2 linked regions of the Spinactinospora alkalitolerans genome follow. The protein of the gene in region 1 interacts with the protein of each later gene in a pairwise test. Links are inferred from orthologs where the notes say so. Each region holds a gene or a part of one and is shown in the gene's direction. Other genes may lie near its edges. The genes, in order: HDA32_RS03005 and ndk.

Region 1 (10,683 bases):
TCGGCCGGCCCGGCCACCCTGGGCAGCCGCGGTTCCGAGCCGAGGGCCATCCGCAGCAGGTCGCGGCGGTACTCGCCGGTGGCCGGCGCGAAGTAGCCGGTGCCGGAGGCGTCCCCGCGGTCGGTGACCGGGTCGGAGGACCCGGTGAGGCGGGCGGTGAGCCAGTCGTGCGGCAGCAGCACGCCGGCGACCCGCTCGGCGTTGGCGGGCTCGTGCTCGGCCAGCCAGCGCAGCTTGGTGACGGTCAGGCTCGCCACGGGGACGCTGCCGGCGGCCTGCGCCCAGGCCGCCGGGCCGCCCAGCTCCTCGGTCAGGTCGGCCGCCGCCCCGGCCGAGCGGGTGTCGTTCCACAGCAGCGCCGGCCGCACCACCCGGCCGGCCTCGTCCAGCGTGACCATGCCGTGCTGCTGGGCCGCGACGCCGATGGCGTCGACGCCGTCGAGCAGCCCGCCCTCGGCGGCCGCCAGCAGGGCCCGCCACCAGACCTCGGGGTCGATCTCGCTGCCTTCGGTGTGCGGCGCTCTGGCCTGGCGTACGAGCGCGCCGGTGGCGGTGTCGCGAACGACGATCTTGGTGCCCTGGGTGGAGGAGTCCACCCCGGCGACGAGTGACATCGGTCCTCCCGAGGCGTTGGCGTGGCCGATTCGGCCGGTGTTGTGCGACCGCGGTCACAGAGTTAGTTTGGAGACTGAACAAATTGATGTCAACACCCCCGGGGCCGCGTCCCGCCGGACCGGACGGACGGACCCGCCCGCGGGGACGGCCTCAGGGCCCCGCCACCACGAGACGAGTGCCGCGATGCTGACCGACACAGCCACCGGACCGGCCGGTTCCCAGGCCGTCCGCGAGACCAACCTCGGCGCCGTGCTGCGCGCCGTCCGGGAGGCGGCCCCGTGCTCGCGCGCCGATGTCGCCGCGACGACCGGACTGACGAAGGCCACCGTGTCGAGCATCGTCGGCGACCTCATCGCACACGGCCTGGTGCGCGAGGTCGGCGCCGCGTCCGAGCGGCGGGTGGGGCGGCCCGGCGTCATGCTGACCCTGGACGGCCGCGGCATCACCGCCGTGGGCCTGGAGGTCAACGTCGACTACATCACCGTCGTGGCCGTCGACCTGGTGGAGCAGGAGCTGCTGAGCCGGCACGAGCCCTTCGCCGCCGGCGCCGCCGGGCCCGAGGCGTGCGCGCGCGAGCTCGTGGACCTCCTCCGGCGCACACTGGCCGATCCGGTGCTCGCCGGACGCACCGTGCTGGGGGCCGGCGTCGCCGTCCCCGGCCTGATCGACGCCCCGCGCGGCACCGTCGCCAACGCGCCGAACCTGCGCTGGCGCGACTTCCCGCTGCGCGCCAGGATGCTGGAGCTGATGGAGGAGGCCGGCCTGCCCGAGATGCCGGTGCTGGTGGACAACGACGCCAACCTCGGCGCGGTCGCGGAGTACCGCGGCGGGCACCGCGCCCACACCTGCGACCTGGTCTACATCACCGGCGAGGTCGGTATCGGCGCCGGCGTGCTCCTGGACGGCAGGCTGCTGCGCGGCTCCACCGGCTACGGCGGCGAGATCGGGCACATCCCCCTGCGCAGGGGCGGGCCGCTGTGCGGGTGCGGCCGCCGGGGCTGCCTTGAGGCCGTCGCCGGCATCGACGCCATCCTGCGCCGGACGGTGCCCGACCTGGCCCCGACCGCCCCGGTCTCGGGCACGCACCTGGCCGCGGCCGTGGCCGCCACCGTCGAGCGGGCCGACGCGGGCGACGTGGGCGTCCTGCGCGCGCTGGAGCGGGCCGGGAGCTGGCTGGGGCGCGGAGCGGCGACCCTGGTCAACCTGATCAACCCGCAGGCGATCATCCTCGGCGGCTACTTCGTTCCGCTGGCGCCGTGGCTGCTGCCGCCGTGCACCGCCGCCGTCGACGCCCACGTGCTCGCGCCGGAGCGCGGCGGCTGCCGGCTGGAGGTCTCGACGCTGGGCCTGAGCGCGGCGGCCCGCGGCGGCGCGGCCGCGCTCGTGGACGCCCTGGACACCGGCCGGCTCCCCCTGCCGCCGCGCAGGCCGCTGGAGCGGCCGCGTCAGGAGGGGGCCCGGCCGAACGGCCGGAGCCCGGCGCGCTGACCGCGCACCGGGCTCCGGGGTTTCACACCTGCATCAGAACGGGAGCCAGTCCCACATGTGGGCTTGACCCTCGTCGTCATCGTCGGCGCCGGCGACCCACTCCCAGACAGCGGTCGAGGCATCGGCCGCCTTGTCACTCATCTGCCAGGTCCATGACGCTGACCGGGTCTCGAGCGCATCTTCCGCAGCGGCCGGCAGTGCCGATCCCAATAGTGCAGCGACCGAGACGGCCGCTACGGCACACACCTTCTTGAGCACAACGCACCTTTCGCTCGTAGCGCGAGTCCATCCCCATGTCACAAGATGACTTACCCGTCACTCATCGCACAAGGTTCAGAAGCAGCCAATCACGACTATTGAGATTATTTTGAGACATGCACAGTCGAGTCGAGGCGATCCCGATGCGGGACCCTCCCGATCTTCTCCCATTCGCCCTAAAAAGAAGGCCGGGTCAGGAAGACTTCCTGACCCGGCCTGCATGCCTTCGGGTGGAGCTGAGGGGATTTGAACCCCTGACCCCCTCGATGCGAACGAGGTGCGCTACCGGACTGCGCTACAGCCCCGTAAGACGCTTAAAAGCGTATCAGCTCCGCAAGAGTGCTCGGAACTCATTTCGCGCGTCGGGTCAGTCGCCCGCGGCGCGCAGATGAGCGTCGGCGTACTGGTCATAGACCTGGTCGCGCCGGGTGGTGAGCTCGATGACCTCGGCCTCACGGGCGGCCTCGGCCGCGGCGCGGCGGGCGCGGGCGCGCTCCTCGCGGCGGCGGTGCTCCGCCTCGGCGGCACGCCGCTCCTGGTCGGCCTTTGCCGCCTCCCGCAGCAGCACGAGGTGGCCCATGAGCAGCACGGCCGGCGGGACCAGCACCCACCAGGGACCCAGGCCCGCGGCGACCGCGACGCTCGTCGCGGTGAGCAGGGCGGTCAGGCCGGACGTGCGGCGGCGGCGGCGCGCGATGACCCGGGCGCGGCCGACCCGCATCGGAGGCGCTCCAGCAGGGGGCGGCGCGGGCTCCGGCCGCGGGGCGGCGGCTTCGGCCGCGTCCTCGGCGTCACCGGCCGGCTCCTCCGCCTCGTGCCGGGCGAGCGCGCGGTGGGCCGCGGGCACGGGCCCGGAGCCGTAGGAGAGCACCTGGGTCCGCACGTCGTCGGCGGACTCCCCGTCCGGGTCGCCGTGGTCCTCGTCGGGCTCGTACTCGTCGTCGAACTCGGGGGCGTCATCGGCGTCGTCGACGCCGGCGTCCCCGGGCGCGCTGCGGCGGAACGGGTTCGGCGCGGGATCGGCGGCGTCGCGGCGCAGCAGCATGGGGATCAGCACGATGGCCCACACCACCACGATGGCCACATACAGAGGAGAGCTACTCATCGCCCCTCCTCGCGCCGCTGGTCGTTGGACACCCGCAGACGTCCGGGCGGCGCGGTGGCTCGTACCGGGCCCATGGACGAGATCGATTCAGCAGCGGCCTGTCCGGAATCTAGGGTCTGATGTCTCGCGCACCCGCCGCACCGCTCATTAGCCCTCTGCCCCCATGTGCCGTATGTACATGTCACCCGCACCGTCGATGCGTCTACGTTCCGCACCGTACGACCCGGTGTCCGGGAATGCGCAGTATTCGGGCCGGAGTGTCGCGAGATCGTCGTTCGTCCTCTTCTTCAGATGGGTCCTCCATTGGCAAATATGCAGGTAGGAACGGTTTTTACAGACCGTTAAATCATAAATGCGGAAGGTTACAATCCGCTTTCAGCCTGCTTGCGGCGAGCGCGGGCCGTGCCGATTATCCCGCGAACGGCTCCTCCCGGCACCCCTTTTCCCGCCATCGGGCCGCTCTCCGCAAAGGGGCGCCCCGGACCGGGTCGCGGTCACGGCAGCTCGGAGGGCGGGCTCGCCGCCCCCGAGGACCCGGCCCCGCCCCGCGGCGGCCCGCCCCCGAGGTCGCGGCCGCGGCGCTGCTCCCGCCACCGCGGGAGCAGGCCGCGCGGCACGTCCTCCACCGTCAGCGCGTAGCAGATGTGGTCCCGCCACGCCCCGTCGATGTGCAGTTGGCGCCTGCGGACGCCCTCCTCCCTGAACCCGAGCTTCTCGGCCACCCGCCGGCTGGCCCGGTTCTCGGGCCGGATGTTGGCCTCGATCCGGTGCAGCCCGGCGGTGAAGAAGCAGTGGTCGACCGCGAGCGCGACCGCGGTGGGGGTCACCCCCAGACCCGCCCGCTCCTTGTCGATCCAGTACCCGATCTGGGCGGAGCGCGCCGATCCCCAGACGATGGCGCCCACGGTCAACTGCCCGGCGAATCCCCCCTCGTAGGTGATCGCCCATGGCATCGCCACGCCCTGCCGGCCCTCCCTGCGGATCGCCTGGGCCATGGCGAGGTAGGGCGCGATGTTCGTGGTCTGCAACGGCATCTCGGGGTGGGTGGGCTCCCAGGGGCGCAGCCAGTCGGCGTTGCGCACACGCGTGTCGCGCATCGCCGCGGCGTCGCGCAGCCGCAGGGGCCGAAGCCCGACCGGCCCCTCCTCAAGGGAGATCGGCCAGCCACGTATCCGGTTCACTGCCTTCCCTCCGCCACCGTGGGCATCCCGGCGGAAGAATCCCCGGGACCCTTCCGCGGAGGCGACCGGACAGCGGGCCGCCGCCCGGAGTTCTCGGCATCAGTATTCCACCTCGTGCCGGAGACACGCGGCGATCGTCCTCTATCTCACGACAAAAGGGACAGGAAAATAACCTTTTTCGGACCGGTGGAAACAGGAACCTCACTGGTGTCCGACGATGGCGCTCGTACAGGGGGCGGCTGTCGCGGTGTGCGCAGCGCCGACGGCACAGCAGGTCCGAGCCCTGGAAATCCCACCCCGCGAACGCAGCGGTCCGGGTTCGGTCAGCCGCCGGTGCGCGGATGGTCCCCGCCGCGCATCTGGTCGATCGCGTGCCGCAGGATCGGCCCGAGGACCGCCATGCCGTCGCGGACCCCTCCGCTGGAGCCGGGCAGGTTGACCACCAGCATGCGGTGCCCGTCCCGCTCGGCGACGCCGGCCAGGCCCCGCGAGAGCACGGCGGTGGGCACCCCCTTCTCCCGGCCGGCCGCGCGCAGCGCCTCGGCGATGCCCGGGATCTCATAGACCAGCAGCGGACGGGTGGCCTCGGGGGTCTCGTCGCCGGGGGTCAGCCCGGTGCCGCCGGTGGTGACGGCGGCGTCGTAGCCCTCGGCCAGTGCCCGGCGCAGCGCATCGGCCACCGGGGCGCCGTCGGGCACCACCCGCGGTCCGTCGACGGCGCAGCCGGCCTCCTCCAGCAGCCCCGCCAGCACCGGTCCGGAACGGTCCGGGTACACCCCCGAGGAGGCCCGGTTGGAGGCGGTGATGACGATCGCGGTGGGGGCGTGCACGTCCTCGTCGCCCTCCCTCTCCTCGGGGGTCATGACGCGCGGCGCCAGTGGCCGGTCTTGCCGCCGGTCTTCTCCTCGACCCGCACGTCGGTCGCGACGGCTTCGGGGTCGATCGCCTTGACCATGTCGATCAGGCCGAGCGCCGCGGTCATCACGCAGGTCAGCGCCTCCATCTCGACGCCGGTGCGGTCGGCGGTGCGCACGGTCGCGCTGATGTCCACCCCGTCGTCGCGCACGTCCAGGGCGACGTCGACGCCGTGCACCGCGATCGGGTGGCACAGCGGCACGAGGTCGGGGGTGCGCTTGGCCCCTTGGATGCCGGCCAGCCTGGCCACGGCGAGGGCGTCGCCCTTGGGCACCCCGCCGCCGCGCAGGGCCGCGACGACCTCGGGGGAGAGCAGCACCCGCCCGGTCGCGGTCGCGGTGCGGGCGGTGACCTCCTTGGCCGAGACGTCGACCATCCGGGCCGCGCCGGAGGGGTCGAGGTGACTGAAACCGGAGGGATGGGAATCGGACATGAGCGCGCGGACTTTCTGCTCGGTGGTCACGGACGGGGTTTCCAAGGGCGGAGGCTACAGGGACCGGTCGCCGCGGCACGCGCGCGCCCAGGGTCCGTTCTAGTAGCCGCCGGGCAGCTTGACCGCCTCCACCAGGCTGCCCTCGGGCAGCTCCGTGACCGCCTCGGGGACCACGACCAGGGCGTTGGTCTCGGCGAGGGCGGAGAGCTGGTGGGACCCCTGCCGGGAGACGGGCGCCGCGGTGTAGCCGAGGCCGGCGTCGGCCCCGTCGTAGGCCAGGACCGCGCGCAGGTAGGAGCGCTTGCCCCGCGGCGAGGAGACGACCGGCGCGACCAGGCGGGCGCGCACCGAGGGCAGCGGCTGCTGGGGCAGGCCGCGCATCCGGCGCAGGGCCGGCAGGACGAACAGGTGGAAGGAGACGTAGGAGCTGACCGGGTTGCCCGGCAGCGTCACGATGGGAGTGCGCGACTCCCCGATCGTGCCGAACCCCTGCGGCATGCCCGGCTGCATGGCGACCTTCTCGAAGCGGACCGTGCCCAGGCGCGACAGCACCTCCTTGACCACGTCGTAGGCGCCCATGCTGACGCCGCCCGTGGTGACGATGACGTCGGCCTGCGCCAGCACGTCGTCGAGCGTGTCGAGGACCGTGGCCGGCTCGTCGCCGATGAAGCCCTGCCGGTAGGCGGTGCAGCCGGCGTCGATCGCGGCCGCGGTGAGCATGTAGCTGTTGGACTCCCAGATCTGGCCCGGGCCGATCGGGTCGCCCGGCTCCACCAGTTCCTCGCCGGTGGACAGCACGACGACGCGCGGCCTCGGGTGCACCCGGACCGAACTGCGGCCGACCGCTGCGAGCACGGCCATCTCGGCCGCCCCGATGCGCGCCCCCTGGCGCAGCACCACCGCGCCCTTGTCGACGTCCTCGCCGGCCCTGCGGATCGCGTTGCCCTCGCGGACCGAGCGGTGGACGGTCACGGAGGCCACTCCCCCGTCGGTCCACTCCACCGGGACCACGGCGTCGGCCCCGACGGGGACCGGGGCGCCGGTCATGATGCGCGCGCACGTGCCGACCGGGATGGCGCCGGTTCCGGCGTCACCGGCGGGGATGTCGGCGACGACCGGCAGCGACACCGGCGCCTCCTGGGAGGCCGCGGCGACGTCGACCGCACGGACCGCGTAGCCGTCCATCGAGGAGTTGTCGAACCCTGGCAGCTGCACCGAGGAGGCGACGGGCTCCGCGAGCACCGCGCCGTGCGCCCCGAGCAGGCCCAGCTCGATCGGTTCGAGCGGCTCGACCAGTTCCAGGATGTCGGCGGTGTGCTGTTCGACGGTCTTCATCCCACTCCCTCTCCCGTTGCCGGCATCGGCGCCCCCTCCCCTAACGTGCGGCTCCCTCGCCGCGTTCGGCCACGAACTCGCGCAGCCACGGGAGGAACTCCTTGGCGAGATCCGGGCGGTCGCACGCGAATTCCACCACAGTGCGAAGGTAGTCGACCTTGTTGCCGGTGTCGTAGCGCTGGCCGCGGAACAGCACGCCGTGCACCGGACCGCCGTCGGCCGGCTTGCGGTGGGCGAGCTCGCGCAGCGCGTCGGTCAACTGGATCTCGCCGCCGCGGCCGGGAGGCGTCTCGCTCAGCACGCCGAAGACCGCGGGGTCGCAGACGTAGCGGCCGATGATCGCCCAGCGGCTGGGGGCCTGGTCGGCCGGCGGCTTCTCGACCAGGTCGGTGACCGTCACGACGTCGTCCTCGCCGGTGGCCTCGATCGCGGCGCAGCCGTACAGCGAAACCTGCTCCGGCTCCACCTCCATGAGCGCGACGACGCTGCCGCCGTAGGTCTCCCGCACCTCGATCATGCGCTTGAGCAGCGCGTCCTGCCCACCGATGAGGTCGTCGCCGAGCAGCACGGCGAAGGGGTCGTCGCCGACGTGGGCCTCGGCGCACAGCACGGCGTGGCCGAGGCCGCGCGGCTCGCCCTGGCGGACGTAGTGCACGTGGGCGAGCTCGCTGGACTCGCGCACCGAGTGCAGCCGCTGGGTGTCGTTCTTGGCGCGCAGGGCCTCTTCGAGTTCGTAGGCGCGGTCGAAGTGGTCCTCGATGGAGCGCTTGCTGCGGCCGGTGATCATGAGGACGTCGTGGAGCCCGGCCGCGACGGCCTCCTCCACGACGTACTGGATCGCCGGTTTGTCGACGATCGGCAGCATCTCCTTCGGAGTCGCCTTCGTCGCCGGGAGGAAACGGGTGCCCAGGCCTGCGGCCGGTACGACGGCCTTGGTGACGGGGGTTGCAGCACGGTGCGAATCAGCCATGTCGGCACTGTAGGCCACCGGGTTCCGATCGCGGCTCAGGCGCGCGACCTCCGATCCGGGTATGCGCAGGTTCTGCGGGGATTCCCCGTTCACCTCCCGACGAGCCTTCACCCGTTCTTAATCCGGTTCTCACCCGCGCACCGCCGATCGGGGTAGAACCCGCGGCGGCCTTGCCTAGACTCCTCTGCCATGGACAGTGCCACGGACACCGCCGGGGCCAAGAGGCTCGTGCGCGAGCGGATGCTGGCGCGGCGGCGGGAGATGCCGGCCGAACGCAGGGCCGAGGCCGGGTCGGCCATCCGCGATCACCTGCTCGCCCTGCCGCAGTTGACCATGGGCGGAACGGTGGCCGCCTACTACTCGGTGGGGACCGAGCCCGACACCCGCAAACTCGTCACCGGGCTGTGGAAGCACGGCGTCTACGTCCTGCTGCCGGTCTTCCGGCCGGACGGCGAGCTGGACTGGGCCGCCTACGACGGCCCCGACGACATGGCTCCGGCAGGGCACGGACTGCTGGAGCCGACCGGGCCGCGCTACGGGGCCGAGGCGGTGCGCCGCTGCGCCGCCGTCGTCTGCCCGGCCCTGGCGGTCGACCGGTCCGGCCGGCGGCTGGGCCGGGGCGCCGGCTGCTACGACCGCGCGCTGGCCGGGGTCGGCGCACACGCGCTCACCTTCGCGGTGGTCTACGACGCGGAACTGGTGGACTCCGTGCCGGCCGAGCCGCACGACCTCCCGGTGCGCGCGGTGGTGACCCCCGGCGGCGGCGTGCACCGGTTCTAGGCCCGGCGGAACACCTCCGCCCCGGATCGCGTTATATCCGCGGCAGCTTCACCGGGAACGGCACCCCACCCCCCAATGTCGCGATCGTGCTGTCCGAGCGCGTACTATTTAGCAGTCGACGGGCGAGAGTGCCAGCAAGGAGGATCCGTGCCTACGTACCAGTACGCGTGCACCGAGTGCGGCGCCCAACTGGAGGTCGTGCAGAGTTTCAGCGACGACTCGCTGACCACCTGCCAGGAGTGCCAGGGCAGGCTGCGCAAGGTGTATTCCGCCGTGGGCATCGTGTTCAAGGGCTCGGGCTTCTACCGCACCGACAGCGCTTCCAGCTCCAACGGCTCCACGCCGAACGGGAACTCCGGCGGCTCCAAGGACTCGGACAAGGCCGACAAGGCCTCGGGGTCTGAGAGCAAGAGCACCGAGGCCACCACCGCATCGAGCGGATCCGGCGGCTCCAGCGGCGGCTCCGACGGCTCCGCCGCCACCAAGGTCGCCTGAGACCGCCCTCCGCCCGAAGGGCATCCGGCCCGTCGCACGGCGCCACGGCCGGGGTCACCGCATGCGGTGGCCCCGGCCTTCCGTGCGTCTCGGCCCCCGCCTGTGGACGGCGCCGACCCCGCCGGCCCGGCCTCGCCTACCGTGCGGGCATGGACCTTCCTCCCGGTCGGCGGTGCCGGCCATGTCGTTGACCCCGTCGCGCCGCCGCGGGGCCGTACTGCTCCTCGCCCGATGGCGCCGCACGCTCGGCGCCTGCTGCGCCGCGCTGGCCGCGGCCGGGATCGTGCTCGTGCTGCGCCCGCCGACCGCGCCCACCGTGGACGTCGTCGTCGCCGCCCGCGACCTCACCGCGCTGGCTCCGCTGGGCGAGGGCGACACCGCCGTGCGCGCGCTGCCCGGGGACGCCGTGCCCGATGGTGCGCTGCGTCCCGACACGGCCCTCACCGGAGCGTCGCTGCGCTCCCCGGTCCGCCGCGGTGAGGTGTTCACCGACGCCCGCCTCGCCGACCCGCCCGCCGCCGGCCACGGCGCCGACGTCGTCGCGGCCCCGGTCAGGGTCGCCGACCCCGGCGCGGCCGCGCTGCTGCGGCCGGGCAGCAGGATCGACGTCCTGGCCGCCGCGCACGACCCCCTCGCCGCGGAGTTCGGCGGCGCCACGGCCCCGGCCGAGGTCGTTGCGGCCGACCGGCCGGTGATCGCCGTCCCCGAGGAGGAAGCCCCCGCCGGGGAGTCCGGTGCGCTCGTCCTGGTGGCCGTGAGCACCGAAGAGGCCCGCGTCATCGCAGCTCACACCGTTTCAGGCCGCCTTTCGATCACCATCCGCGGTTGACGCTAGCCTGTCGGGGTGCACGCCGCCCGGCGCGTGAGCCCCTGCTCCGCGGACCGGACGGCGCGAGAAGCGGCCGCGGGCAGCCGCCCAACGGCGTCCGAACACCCCTCGGTGCCCGCGGCGGACGGACCCGGACGAGTCGAATGTGGGGACAACCATGAGCGGATTCAAGAAGTTCCTGCTCCAGGGCAACCTGATCCAGTTGGCGGTGGCCGTGGTCATCGGCGCCGTGTTCTCGGAGCTGATCACGGCGTTCACCGCGGGCTTCATCACCCCGCT
Region 2 (10,884 bases), 1.0 Mb from region 1 along the record:
GTTCCTCCCCGACACGGTCGAGGGCATCGCGGAGGAGAAGAGCGGGATCATCAAACCCGGTTCCATCGCGGTCCTGGCCCAGCAGCCGCTGGCCGCGGCCGAGGTCCTGATGCGCCGCGTCTCCGAGATCGGGGCCAGGGTCGCCCGCGAGGGGCTGGAGTTCGGCGTGGTGCACCGCGACATCGCCGTCGGTGGGCAGCAGGTCGCGCTCAAGGGGCTGCGCGGCGGCTACGACGGCGTCTTCCTGCCGCTGTTCGGGGCGCACCAGGCCGGCAATGCCGCGGTCGCGGTCGCCGCCGTGGAGGCCTTCGCCGCGCCCGGCGAGGGCGACGACCAGCTCGACCCCGCTCTGGTGGGCACCGCGCTGGGCGGCGTCGCCTCGCCCGGCCGCATGGAGGTCGTCCGGCGCAGCCCCACGGTCCTGGTGGACGCCGCGCACAATCCGGCCGGCATGGCCGCCGCCGCCGCGACCGTGGAGGAGGCGTTCACCTTCAGCCGGCTCGTCGGCGTCGTCGCGATCATGGCCGACAAGGACGTGGCCGGCATCCTGGAGCCGCTGGAGCCGCTGCTCGCCGAAGTCGTGGTGACCCGCAACTCCTCGCAGCGCAGCATGGGCCCCGAGGAGCTGAAGGAGGTCGCCGAGGAGGTCTTCGGCCCCGACCGGGTGCACCTGGCGCCGCGCCTGGACGACGCCATCGATCAGGCCGTCACGCTGGCCGAGGAGAGCGGCGAGTTCGGCGGCGCGGGCGTGCTCATCACCGGCTCCGTCGTCACCGCCGGCGACGCCGCGCATCTCATGAAGGGGGAGTGAGGGTGCGCACCATCTGCGCCGTCGTCCTGGCGTTCGAGGTGATCGCCATCGGCCTGGCCGTTCCCGTCGCGATCCAGCTCGGCGGGCACTCCCCGGCGCTGGCCGGCGGCGTGTGGGGCGGGCTCGCCGCCGCGGCGCTGGTGCTGGCCTGCCTGCAGCGGTTCCGCTGGGCGTTCTACGCCGGCTGGGCGCTGCAGGCCGCGCTGCTGGCCAGCTCCGTCCTGGTCCCCGGCATGGTCGTGATCGGGGTCGTCTTCGCCGGGCTGTGGGTCGCCGGGGTCCTCCTGGGGCGGCGCACCGACGCGATGAAAGCCGCCGCGGGCGATCGGGCCTAACCGGTAGGGTTGCGCTCGGCCGGAGGTGCTGCGTTCCCAGGGATGGCCGCGCTGAAACCACCGGATCCACCGATCACCGTCTAGTCGCCGAGGAGGCAACAACCGTGGAGCGCACCCTTGTCCTGATCAAGCCCGATGGCGTGCGGCGCAACATCATCGGCGAGGTCATCTCCCGCATCGAGCGCAAGGGCATGAAGATCGTCGCGCTGGACATGCGCACGCTCGACGCCGGCACCGCCAAGACCCACTACGAGGAGCACGCCTCCAGGCCGTTCTTCGAGTCCCTGGTCGAGTTCATCACCGGCGGCCCGCTCGTGGCGATGGTCGTGGAGGGCGAGCGCTCGGTCGAGGCGTTCCGCGCCCTGGCCGGAGCCACCGACCCGGTCGCGGCCGCGCCCGGCACCGTCCGCGGCGACTTCGCCATGGAGGTGCAGCAGAACATCGTGCACGGCTCGGACTCGACCTACTCCGCCGAGCGCGAGATCAAGCTGTTCTTCCCCGACCTGGCCTGACCTGAGTTTCGCGGCCTCTCCTTCACGTCCTCGGCGGCCGCGGCCAACCGGTGTGTTTGCGTAGCGGCTCGGATGCGCAGCGTTACGATACGAGTAGCTCGATCCGGGTCCGTGCGGATCGACGTCGTATTGACCGCCCCGGGCAAGCCGCACCCGATTGGTGCCGCTGAGGACGTTTAATGACCAATAACCTTGCTTTTCTCGGCCGCGACATGGCGGTCGACCTCGGGACCGCGAACACCTTGGTCTACGTGCGAGGCCGGGGAATCGTCCTCAACGAGCCCTCGGTCGTCGCCCTGAACACCTCGACCGGCAAAATCGTCGCGGTGGGCATCGACGCCAAGCAGATGATCGGTCGCACGCCCAGCAACATCACCGCGGTACGGCCGCTGAAGGACGGCGTCATCGCCGACTTCGACATCACCGAGCGCATGCTGCGCTACTTCATCCAGAAGATCCACCGCCGCCGCCACTTCGCCAAGCCGCGCCTCGTCGTCGCGGTCCCCAGCGGCATCACCTCCGTCGAGCACCGCGCGGTCAAGGAGGCCGGCTACCAGGCCGGAGCCCGGCGCGTCTACATCATCGAAGAGCCCATGGCCGCCGCCATCGGCGCCGGCCTGCCGGTGCACGAGCCCACCGGCAACATGGTCGTCGACATCGGCGGGGGGACCACCGAGGTCGCCGTCATCTCCATGGGCGGCATCGTCACCTCCCAGTCCATCAGGGTCGGCGGCGACGAGCTCGACCAGGCCATCATGACCTTCGTCAAGAAGGAGTACTCCCTGATGGTCGGGGAGCGCACCGCCGAGGAGCTCAAGGTCGCCATCGGCTCGGCCTACCCGGCCGGCCCCGAGGAGCTGCACGCCGAGGTGCGGGGGCGCGACCTGGTCAGCGGGCTGCCCAAGACGGTGGTCATGTCCGCCGCCGACGTCCGCCACGCCATCGAGGAACCGGTCGCCCTGATCATCGACGCCGTCCGCACCACGCTGGACAAGTGCCCGCCCGAGCTGTCGGGCGACGTCATGGACCGCGGCATCGCCGTCACCGGCGGCGGCGCGCTGCTGAACGGATTGGACGAGCGGCTGCGGCACGAGACCGGGATGCCGATCCACCTCGCCGAGAACGCGCTGGACTCCGTCGCCATCGGCTCGGGCACCTGCGTGGAGAACTACGAGCGCCTCAACCAGGTGCTGGTTCCGGAACGGCGGCGCTGACGATGCCGGCGCCCGCCGCCACCGCACCGCCGCCCACGACGACAGGGGGCCCGTGATGCTGCGCGAGAACACCCGGTCCCGGTTCATCCTCGGTCTGCTGCTGCTGGTGTCGGCGGTCCTGATCGTCCTGGACTCGCGCTCCGACGGCAACCCGGTCATCGGCACCGCGCGCACCGCGGGCCAGATGGCCTTCGCCCCGATCTCGACGGCGGTCTCCACCCTGACCGCCCCGATCACCGACGCCTACCGGGCGCTGGCGGCCGCGCCCGGCGCGAGCGAGCGGATCGAGGAGCTCCAGGCGCGCAACACCGAACTGACCAGGGAGCTCGCCGCCCGCGACCGCGAACGGGAGCGCTCCGACGACCTGGCCGACCTGCTGCGCCTGGCCTCCCTGGGCGACTACGAGATCGTGCCGGCCCAGGCCGTCACCCGGCTGACCGTCCAGGGCTACGCCGACACCGTCACCCTCGACGTCGGCCGCCGCGACGGCGTGGACACCGAGATGACGGTGCTCAACGGCGACGGCCTGGTCGGCCGGGTCACCGAGGCCGGCGAGACCACCTCGACCGTCCGGCTGGTCACCGACGGCTCCTCTTCTGTGGGCGCGCGGCTGGCCGGCTCCAAGGAGATCGGCGTGGTCAGCGGCGGCGCGCAGGCGGTCGGCACGTCCGCACCGATGCGCTTCGAACTGCTGGACGCGACCGCGACGGTCGAGAAGGGCGAGCAGATCCTCTCGCTCGGCTCGCACGACAACGCCCCGTACGTCCCCGGCGTGCCCATCGGCGCGGTGAGCGAGGTCCATGACACCCCCGGCGCGCTGAGCCGCACCGCCGACGTGGAACCGGTCGTCGACTTCAGCCGCCTCGATGTGGTCGGCGTGGTCGTGGCCGCGCCGGAGAGCGATCCGCGCGACTCCGTGCCGCCGTCGGTGCCCGGCCCCGACGACCGGGCGGAGGACGCAGCCCGGGACGGGGCGGACCAGGAGGCCGCCGCCGACCAGGAAGCCGACCGGGAGGCCGACCAGGGGACCGGGCAGGAGCCGGAGCAGGGGACCGGCGGGGAGGGGACCGGTGCGGCCGACGAGCCGGGCACCGGAGTCGACACCGATGAGCCCCCCGGAGGCACCGGAGACGGTTCCGGTGCGGGCGACACCGGCCCGCTGGGCCGGGAGAACGAGGAGGAGCCGTCATGACCCGCGGATTGGTGGCGGCACTGCTGGCCGCGGTCGCCGTGATCCTGCAGACGGCCGTGGTCAACCGGCTGTCGCTGCCCTGGGGCGTCGCACCGGACCTGGTGCTGCTCGCCGTCACGGCGCTGGCCCTGCGCACCGGGCCGGCCACCGGTGCCGTGGCGGGGTTCGCCTCGGGCCTGGCCGTGGACGCCCTGCCGCCCGCCGACCACGAGATCGGCCGCTACGCGATGCTCCTGTGCCTGGCCGGCTACCTGGTCGGCTCCCTGCGCGAGCCGATGGCGCACTCCGGGCTGTGGCCCTTCGGCATCGTCGCGCTGAGCACGGTCGGCGTCTCCCTGGGCTACGCCTTCATCGGCGCCGTGCTCGGCGACCCGCGGGTGACCGTGCCGGCCGTGCTCGGCACCACGCCGCTGGTGCTGCTCATGACCATGGTGGTGAGCCCGTTCGTGCTGTACCCGGTGTTCTGGGTGATGCGCGGCCTGGCCGAGAACGAGTTCGCCGCGATCGGAGAGGCCCCCTGGTCGAACGGGGGGAGGACGCGATGAGCATCCGGAAGAGGATCAGCGGCGCCGGCGGCGCCAAACGCGGCAGAAGGCGCAAGGGCGCCCCCGGCGGCCCGACCGGTTCCCGGCCCGGCCACCGGGGGCGCGGCGCCCTGCTCACCGCGCAGGTGCTGGTGATCGCCCTGATGGCCGTGCTCGCGGGGCGGCTGTGGTACCTGCAGGTGCCGATGGGCGAGCACTACAAGCAGCGCGCGGCCGCCAACCACGCCCAGAACCTCATCGTGCCGGCCACGCGCGGCCAGATCCTGGACGCGGTCGGGCGCCCGCTCGTGCGCAACCACACCGAACTCGTGGTCTCGGCCGATTACCACGCACTGCTCGCCCAGGAGGACGAGGGCGAGGCGGTGCTGCACCGGGTCGCCGAGGTGCTCGGGACCCCGTTCGAGGAGCTGAGCCGGCGCACCCGGCTGTGCGGCCCGGAGGTGAGCCGCCCCTGCTGGCCGGGCTCGCCCTACCAGCCCATCACCCTGGCCGAGGACGTCGCCCCCAAGGTCGCCCTGCAGATCATGGAGCAGCAGGAGGACTTCCCCGGGATCTCCGCCCAGCAGCACGCCGTCCGCGAATACCCCGGCGGCGAGGACGCGGCCCAGCTCCTCGGCTACCTGCAGCCGGTGACCGAGGATGAACTCGCCGAGCGTGAGGAGCTGCGCGCCCAGTTCAGCGGCGTGGACCGGGTCGGCCGCGACGGCCTGGAGGCCGTCTACGACGCCCGCCTGCGCGGCGACCCGGGGGTGCGCACGCTGGCCGTGGACAACATGGGCAACGTCAGGGGGCTGATCTCCGAGACCCCGCCCGAGCCGGGGCAGCATCTGGTGACCAGTATCGACGCCGAGGTGCAGGGCATCGTGGAAGAGGCGCTGAGGCGGGGCGTGGAGCGGTCGAAGAAGTCCGGGTACCCGGCCGACTCGGCCGCGAGCGTGGTCCTGGACGTGCGGACCGGCCATGTCATCGCGATGGCCAGCATGCCCGATTACGATCCCGCCGTCTGGAACGGCGGGATCGACCAGGAGACCTACGAGGGGCTGCTGGCTGAGGGCGCGGGCCAGCCGCTGATCTCGCGGGCCGTGCAGGGGCAGTTCCCGCCGGCCTCGACCTTCAAGGCGTCCTCGCTGTCGGCCGCGGTGGAGAACGGCTCCCCGCTCGACGCCGACTACAACTGCCCGAGCTCGGTCACCGTGGGCGACCGCGCGTTCCGCAACTACGAGAGCAGCGCCCACGGCAGCATCAGTCTGCACAAGGCCATCGTGGTCTCGTGCAACACCGTCTTCTACCAGCTCGCCTACGACATGTGGAAGGAGGACGGCGGAATGGACCCGGTGGCCCACCCCGAGGACGCGATGGCGGAGATGGCCAAGGGGTACGGGTTCGGCTCGCCCACCGGCATCGACCTGCCGCACGAGGCGGCCGGGCGCATCCCCGACCGGGAGTGGAAGCAGCAGTACTGGGAGGACACCCGCGAGAACAGCTGCCGCCGGGCCGAGACGGGTTACCCCGAGGTCGCCGAGGAGGATCCGGCTCACGCCGACTACCTGCACACCGTCGCCGAGGAGCACTGCGCCGACGGCTACGTGTGGCGGGCCGGCGACGCGGCGAACTTCGCCATCGGCCAGGGCGACGTGCTGGTCACCCCGCTGCAGCTCGCCCGAGCCTACGCCGCCATCGCCAACGGCGGGACGCTGCACGAGCCGCGGATCGGCAAGGCCTTCGTCTCGGCCGACGGCAAGCAGGCCGAGCGGATCCCGCCGGGCGGGACCGAGCGGCTGCCGGTCAGCGACACGACGCTGGAGTACCTGCAGGACGCGCTGACCCAGGTGCCCAAGGAGGGCACCGCCGCCGGGGCCTTCAACGGGTTCCCGCAGGACAAGGTGTCCATCGCGGGCAAGACGGGCTCGGCGACCATCGTCGGCAAGCGGGAGTCGGCCTGGTTCGCCTCCTACGCCCCGGCCGACGACCCGCAGTTCGCCGTCGTCGTCTTCATCTCCCAGGGCGGTACCGGCGGCGTCGCCTCGGCCCCGGTGGCCAGGGAGATCTACGAGGGCATCTACGGCTTCGCCCCGACGCCGCAGGCCGGGCCGGCGGGCGAGGGCGGAGAGGAGGAGCAGGCCGGGGAGCGCGAACCGGCCCTGCCCGGCGGCGCGCCGCCGGAGAAGCTGCCGCAGGTCCGGCCCGACGGCACGGTCGCCCCGCCCGACGGCTACCGCAAGTAGCGGATCGCGCAGCAGTCACCGTCCACCGTCGTCCCAACCGGAGATGGCCCACCATGTCGCTCCACCAGAGTCCGTTCCTTCCGCAGAGGTCGTGGCACAACCGAGCGGGGCGGCTGGTCATGGACCGCCTCCCGCGCCGGATCGATTGGGCGCTGCTGGCCGCGGTCGCCGCGCTGTCGCTCCTGGGGGCCCTGCTGGTGTGGGCGTCCACCGCGGGCGACACCCATCCGAGCGAGGCCCTGGGCTACCTGCAGCGCCACCTGCTGCACCTGTGCATCGGGGCGGTGCTGTGCCTGGTCGTGGCCTGCCTGGACCACCGGACGTCGCACGCCTACGCGCCCGTCGTCTTCGTCGCCGCCGTGATCGGCCTGGTCCTGGTGCTCACACCGCTCGGTGCGGTCATCAACGGCTCCCGGTCCTGGATCGTCATCGGCGCGTTCCAGGCCCAGCCCGGCGAGATCGCCAAGATCGCGCTCGTCCTGGGCGTGGCGGCGCTGCTGGGCGAGCATCGGGACGGCGAGCACGTGCCCACCACGTGGGACGTGCTGTTCAGCCTGGTCGCGCTGGCGGTCCCGCTGGGGCTGATCCTCGCCCAGCCGGACCTGGGCACCGCCATGGTGCTCGGCTCCCTCTACCTGGGCATGCTGGCGCTGTCGGGCGCCTCCGTCGGCTGGACCATCGGGCTGATCTCCTGCGGCGTGCTCAGCGCGCTGGCCGTGTGGTGGTCCGGGCTGCTCAAGGACTACCAGATCGCGCGCTTCACGGCGTTCGTCGATCCGATGGCCGACCCGCGGGGCGCCGGCTACAACGCCAATCAGGCCATCATCTCGGTCGGCTCCGGCGGGTTCAACGGCACCGGGCTGTTCGAGGGGGAGCAGACCAGCGGCAGGTTCGTGCCCGAGCAGCACACCGACTTCATCTTCACCGTCGCGGGGGAGGAGCTCGGGTTCATCGGCGGCGGCACCATCATCGCGCTGATCGGCGTGATCGTGTGGCGGATCCTGCGGGTGGCCGCCGAATGCGACCAGCCCTACGGCCGCCTGGTCTGCGCGGGCGTCGCGGCGTGGCTGACCTTCCAGTCCTTCATCAACATCGGCATGACGGTGGGGATCATGCCCATCACCGGGCTGCCGCTGCCCCTGGTCTCCTACGGGGGCACGGCCACCATCGCCCACTTCATCGCGATCGGGCTGGTGCTGAGCATCCACGGCCGCGCCCGCGGGTTCGACTGAAGGACCCGGCAGCCGGCGCCAGCGATTAGCCTGGAGGGATCCGTGAGTGGACCCAGGCACCTTCGAAAGGCCCGTCGCCATGCCCATCGAATCCGTCTTTCCGCGTCTGGAGGCGCTCCTGCCCAGCGTGCAGAAGCCGATTCAGTACGTGGGCGGGGAACTCAACTCCGTCGTCAAGGACTGGGACGAGACCGAGGTCCGCTGGGCCCTGATGTATCCGGACGCCTACGAGGTGGGCGTGCCCAACCAGGGCATCCAGATCCTTTACGAGGTCCTCAACGAGCGCGAGGGCGTGCTCGCCGAGCGCAGCTACGCCGTCTGGGCCGACCTGGAGAAGCTCATGCGCGAGCACGGGGTCCCCCAGTTCACCGTCGACGCCCACCGGCCGGTCGGCGCCTTCGACGTGTTCGGCATCAGCTTCGCCAGCGAGATGGGCTACACCAACATGCTCACCGCGCTGGACCTGGCCGGCATCCCGATCCGCGCGGCCGACCGGGGCGAGGACCACCCGATCGTGCTGGCCGGCGGGCATTCGGCGTTCAACCCCGAGCCGATCGCCGACTTCCTCGACGCCGTCGTGCTCGGCGACGGCGAGGAGATCGCGCTGGCCGTCACCGAGGTCGTCCGCGAGTGGAAGCGCGAGGGGCGCCCCGGCGGGCGCGAGGGGCTGCTGCTGCGCCTGGCCGCCGGCGGCGGCGTGTACGTGCCCGGCTTCTACGACGTCGGCTACCTCTCCGACGGCCGGATCGAGAAGTACGCGCCCAACCGGCCGGGCGTGCCGTGGCAGGTGCAGAAGCACACCGTCATGGACCTCGACGACTGGCCCTACCCCAAGAACCCGATCGTGCCGCTGGCGGAGTCGGTACACGAGCGCTACAGCGTGGAGATCTTCCGCGGCTGCACCCGCGGCTGCCGGTTCTGCCAGGCCGGCATGATCACCCGCCCGGTGCGCGAGCGCAGCAAGGACGCCGTCGGACAGATGGTCGAGCAGGGGGTGAAGTCCTCCGGTTTCCAGGAGGTCGGCCTGCTGTCGCTGTCCAGCGCCGACCACAGTGAGATCGGCGACATCGCCAAGGGGCTGGCCGACCGCTACGAGGGCACCAACACCGGCCTGTCCCTGCCCTCGACCCGGGTCGACGCCTTCAACATCGACCTGGCCAACGAGCTCACCCGCAACGGGCGCCGCTCCGGCCTGACCTTCGCCCCCGAGGGCGGCAGCGAGCGGATGCGCCGGGTGATCAACAAGATGGTCACCGAGGCCGACCTCATCCGCACCGTCACCGCGGCCTACGCCGCCGGCTGGCGGCAGGTGAAGCTGTACTTCATGTGCGGCCTGCCCACCGAGACCGACGAGGACGTGCTCGCGATCGCCGACCTCGCCCGCGAGGTCATCAGGACCGGTCGCGAGGTCACCGGCCGCAAGGACATCCGCTGCACGGTCTCCATCGGCGGGTTCGTGCCCAAGCCGCAGACCCCGTTCCAGTGGGCCGGGCAGACCTCGCACGAGGTCGTCGACGCGCGGCTGCACAAGCTGAAGGAGACGCTGCGCGCCGACCGCCGGTACGGCAAGTCGGTGGGCCTGCGCTACCACGAGGGCCGCCCCTCCGTCATCGAGGGCCTGCTCTCGCGCGGCGACCGCCGCGTGGGCCGGGTCGTCGAGGCGGTGTGGCGCGACGGCGGCCGCTTCGACGGCTGGAGCGAGCACTTCTCCTACGAGCGCTGGGCGGCCTGCGCGGAGGCGGCGCTGGCCGACGAGCCCGTCGACGTCGACTGGTATACGGTGCGCGAGCGCGACGCCGACGAGGTGCTGCCCTGGGACCACCTCGACGCCGGCCTGGACCGCGACTGGCTGTGGCAGGACTGGCAGGACGCGCTGCACGGCGAGGAGTCGCTGGAGGTCGACGACTGCCGCTGGACTCCCTGCTACGACTGCGGCGTGTGCCCGAGCATGGGCACCGAGATCCAGGTCGGTCCGGCCGACAGGTCCAAGCTGCTGCCGCTCACCGTGGTGTGACCGCTCGGTCGGCGACACCGACGACGGCGGGCCCCGGCACCTTCCTTCGGTGCCGGGGCCCGCTTTCGTGCTCGTGTGTATGGCCCGGCGCCCCGCTCGCGCCGGGCCATACGTGTACTTAGACGATCAGCACCCGACGGAGGTTGGCAAAGATTTCCGGATTCCGCGAAAAATTTTGTGCTCTCCGGATCATCGCAGTTCAGCGTGGTGAGGGCGATCGGCGGTGACCAGCGGGTGAACTGTGGGCGACGCAACTCTTCCAGGGGCTTTTCAAGTCCGCCCGCGAGGGGAACAGCACATACGTGTGTGATCCGTCACTGATCGAGGTGTCATCCGCTCATCGGTTGACACCCTCCCGAGCCGCGCGAATCGGACGGTTCGCCCGGGCCGATGGCGCGAGGCTCCCGGAGCGCACCGTACGCTGAATAGGACGTGGATCTCCCAGGTGGGTGCGCGCCGGCCGACGGGGCGCACCCGGACACGGGAGTAATCGAGGAAAGGAGCAGCGCTGCCCCCCGCACCTGAGGGCACGACCTCGCCCTCCACCGGAAACCAGGGCCAACGGTTGCGCGTGCGCTATGCCAAGCGCGGCCGGATGCGGTTCGCGAGTCACCGCGACATCGCCCGCGCGCTCGAACGCGCGCTCCGCCGGGCCCGGGTTCCCGTCGCCTTCTCAGCGGGGTTCACGCCTCATCCCAAGATCTCCTACACGGGCGCCGCTCCCACGGGGGTGGCGAGTGAGGCGGAGTACTTCGAACTCACGCTGACCGAGCCCTGCGATCCCGAACAGGTGCGTGTTCGGCT

What was found.
Region 2: the proteins of HDA32_RS03005 (region 1) and ndk interact in binary tests that used the Escherichia coli proteins (3 or more experiments, as listed by UniProt). The link is inferred for Spinactinospora alkalitolerans from one-to-one orthologs.

The regions. Positions count from the first base shown.
Region 1 is NZ_JACCCC010000001.1:613,381-624,063, reverse strand. The notes cover bases 7,532-10,284. They hold HDA32_RS03005 (5-formyltetrahydrofolate cyclo-ligase), read left to right. Parts: upstream 7,532-8,489; coding sequence 8,490-9,080; downstream 9,081-10,284. Other genes in these bases: HDA32_RS02995 (SAF domain-containing protein), read left to right, coding at 9,757-10,284; HDA32_RS03000 (FmdB family zinc ribbon protein), read left to right, coding at 9,228-9,575; galU (UTP--glucose-1-phosphate uridylyltransferase GalU), read right to left, coding at 7,532-8,300. Outside these bases: xylB (xylulokinase), read right to left, coding at 1-614; HDA32_RS03045 (ROK family transcriptional regulator), read left to right, coding at 799-2,103; sepX (divisome protein SepX/GlpR), read right to left, coding at 2,729-3,466; HDA32_RS03030 (GNAT family N-acetyltransferase), read right to left, coding at 3,961-4,647; HDA32_RS03025 (MogA/MoaB family molybdenum cofactor biosynthesis protein), read right to left, coding at 4,971-5,510; cyclic pyranopterin monophosphate synthase MoaC, read right to left, coding at 5,507-5,995; molybdotransferase-like divisome protein Glp, read right to left, coding at 6,095-7,330; more of galU, read right to left, coding at 7,371-7,531; more of HDA32_RS02995, read left to right, coding at 10,285-10,404; HDA32_RS02990 (MscL family protein), read left to right, coding at 10,562-10,683. UniProt on the Escherichia coli protein: Involved in the removal of 5-formyltetrahydrofolate.
Region 2 is NZ_JACCCC010000001.1:1,628,839-1,639,722, forward strand. What follows is about bases 1-2,954. They hold ndk (nucleoside-diphosphate kinase), read left to right. Parts: upstream 1-1,250; coding sequence 1,251-1,658; downstream 1,659-2,954. Other genes in these bases: HDA32_RS07270 (bifunctional folylpolyglutamate synthase/dihydrofolate synthase), read left to right, coding at 1-811; HDA32_RS07275 (DUF4233 domain-containing protein), read left to right, coding at 814-1,146; HDA32_RS07285 (rod shape-determining protein), read left to right, coding at 1,838-2,872; mreC (rod shape-determining protein MreC), read left to right, coding at 2,928-2,954. Outside these bases: more of mreC, read left to right, coding at 2,955-4,064; rod shape-determining protein MreD, read left to right, coding at 4,061-4,609; mrdA (penicillin-binding protein 2), read left to right, coding at 4,606-6,834; rod shape-determining protein RodA, read left to right, coding at 6,954-8,066; HDA32_RS07310 (TIGR03960 family B12-binding radical SAM protein), read left to right, coding at 8,146-10,080; HDA32_RS07315 (TIGR03936 family radical SAM-associated protein), read left to right, coding at 10,676-10,884. UniProt on the Escherichia coli protein: Major role in the synthesis of nucleoside triphosphates other than ATP. The ATP gamma phosphate is transferred to the NDP beta phosphate via a ping-pong mechanism, using a phosphorylated active-site intermediate.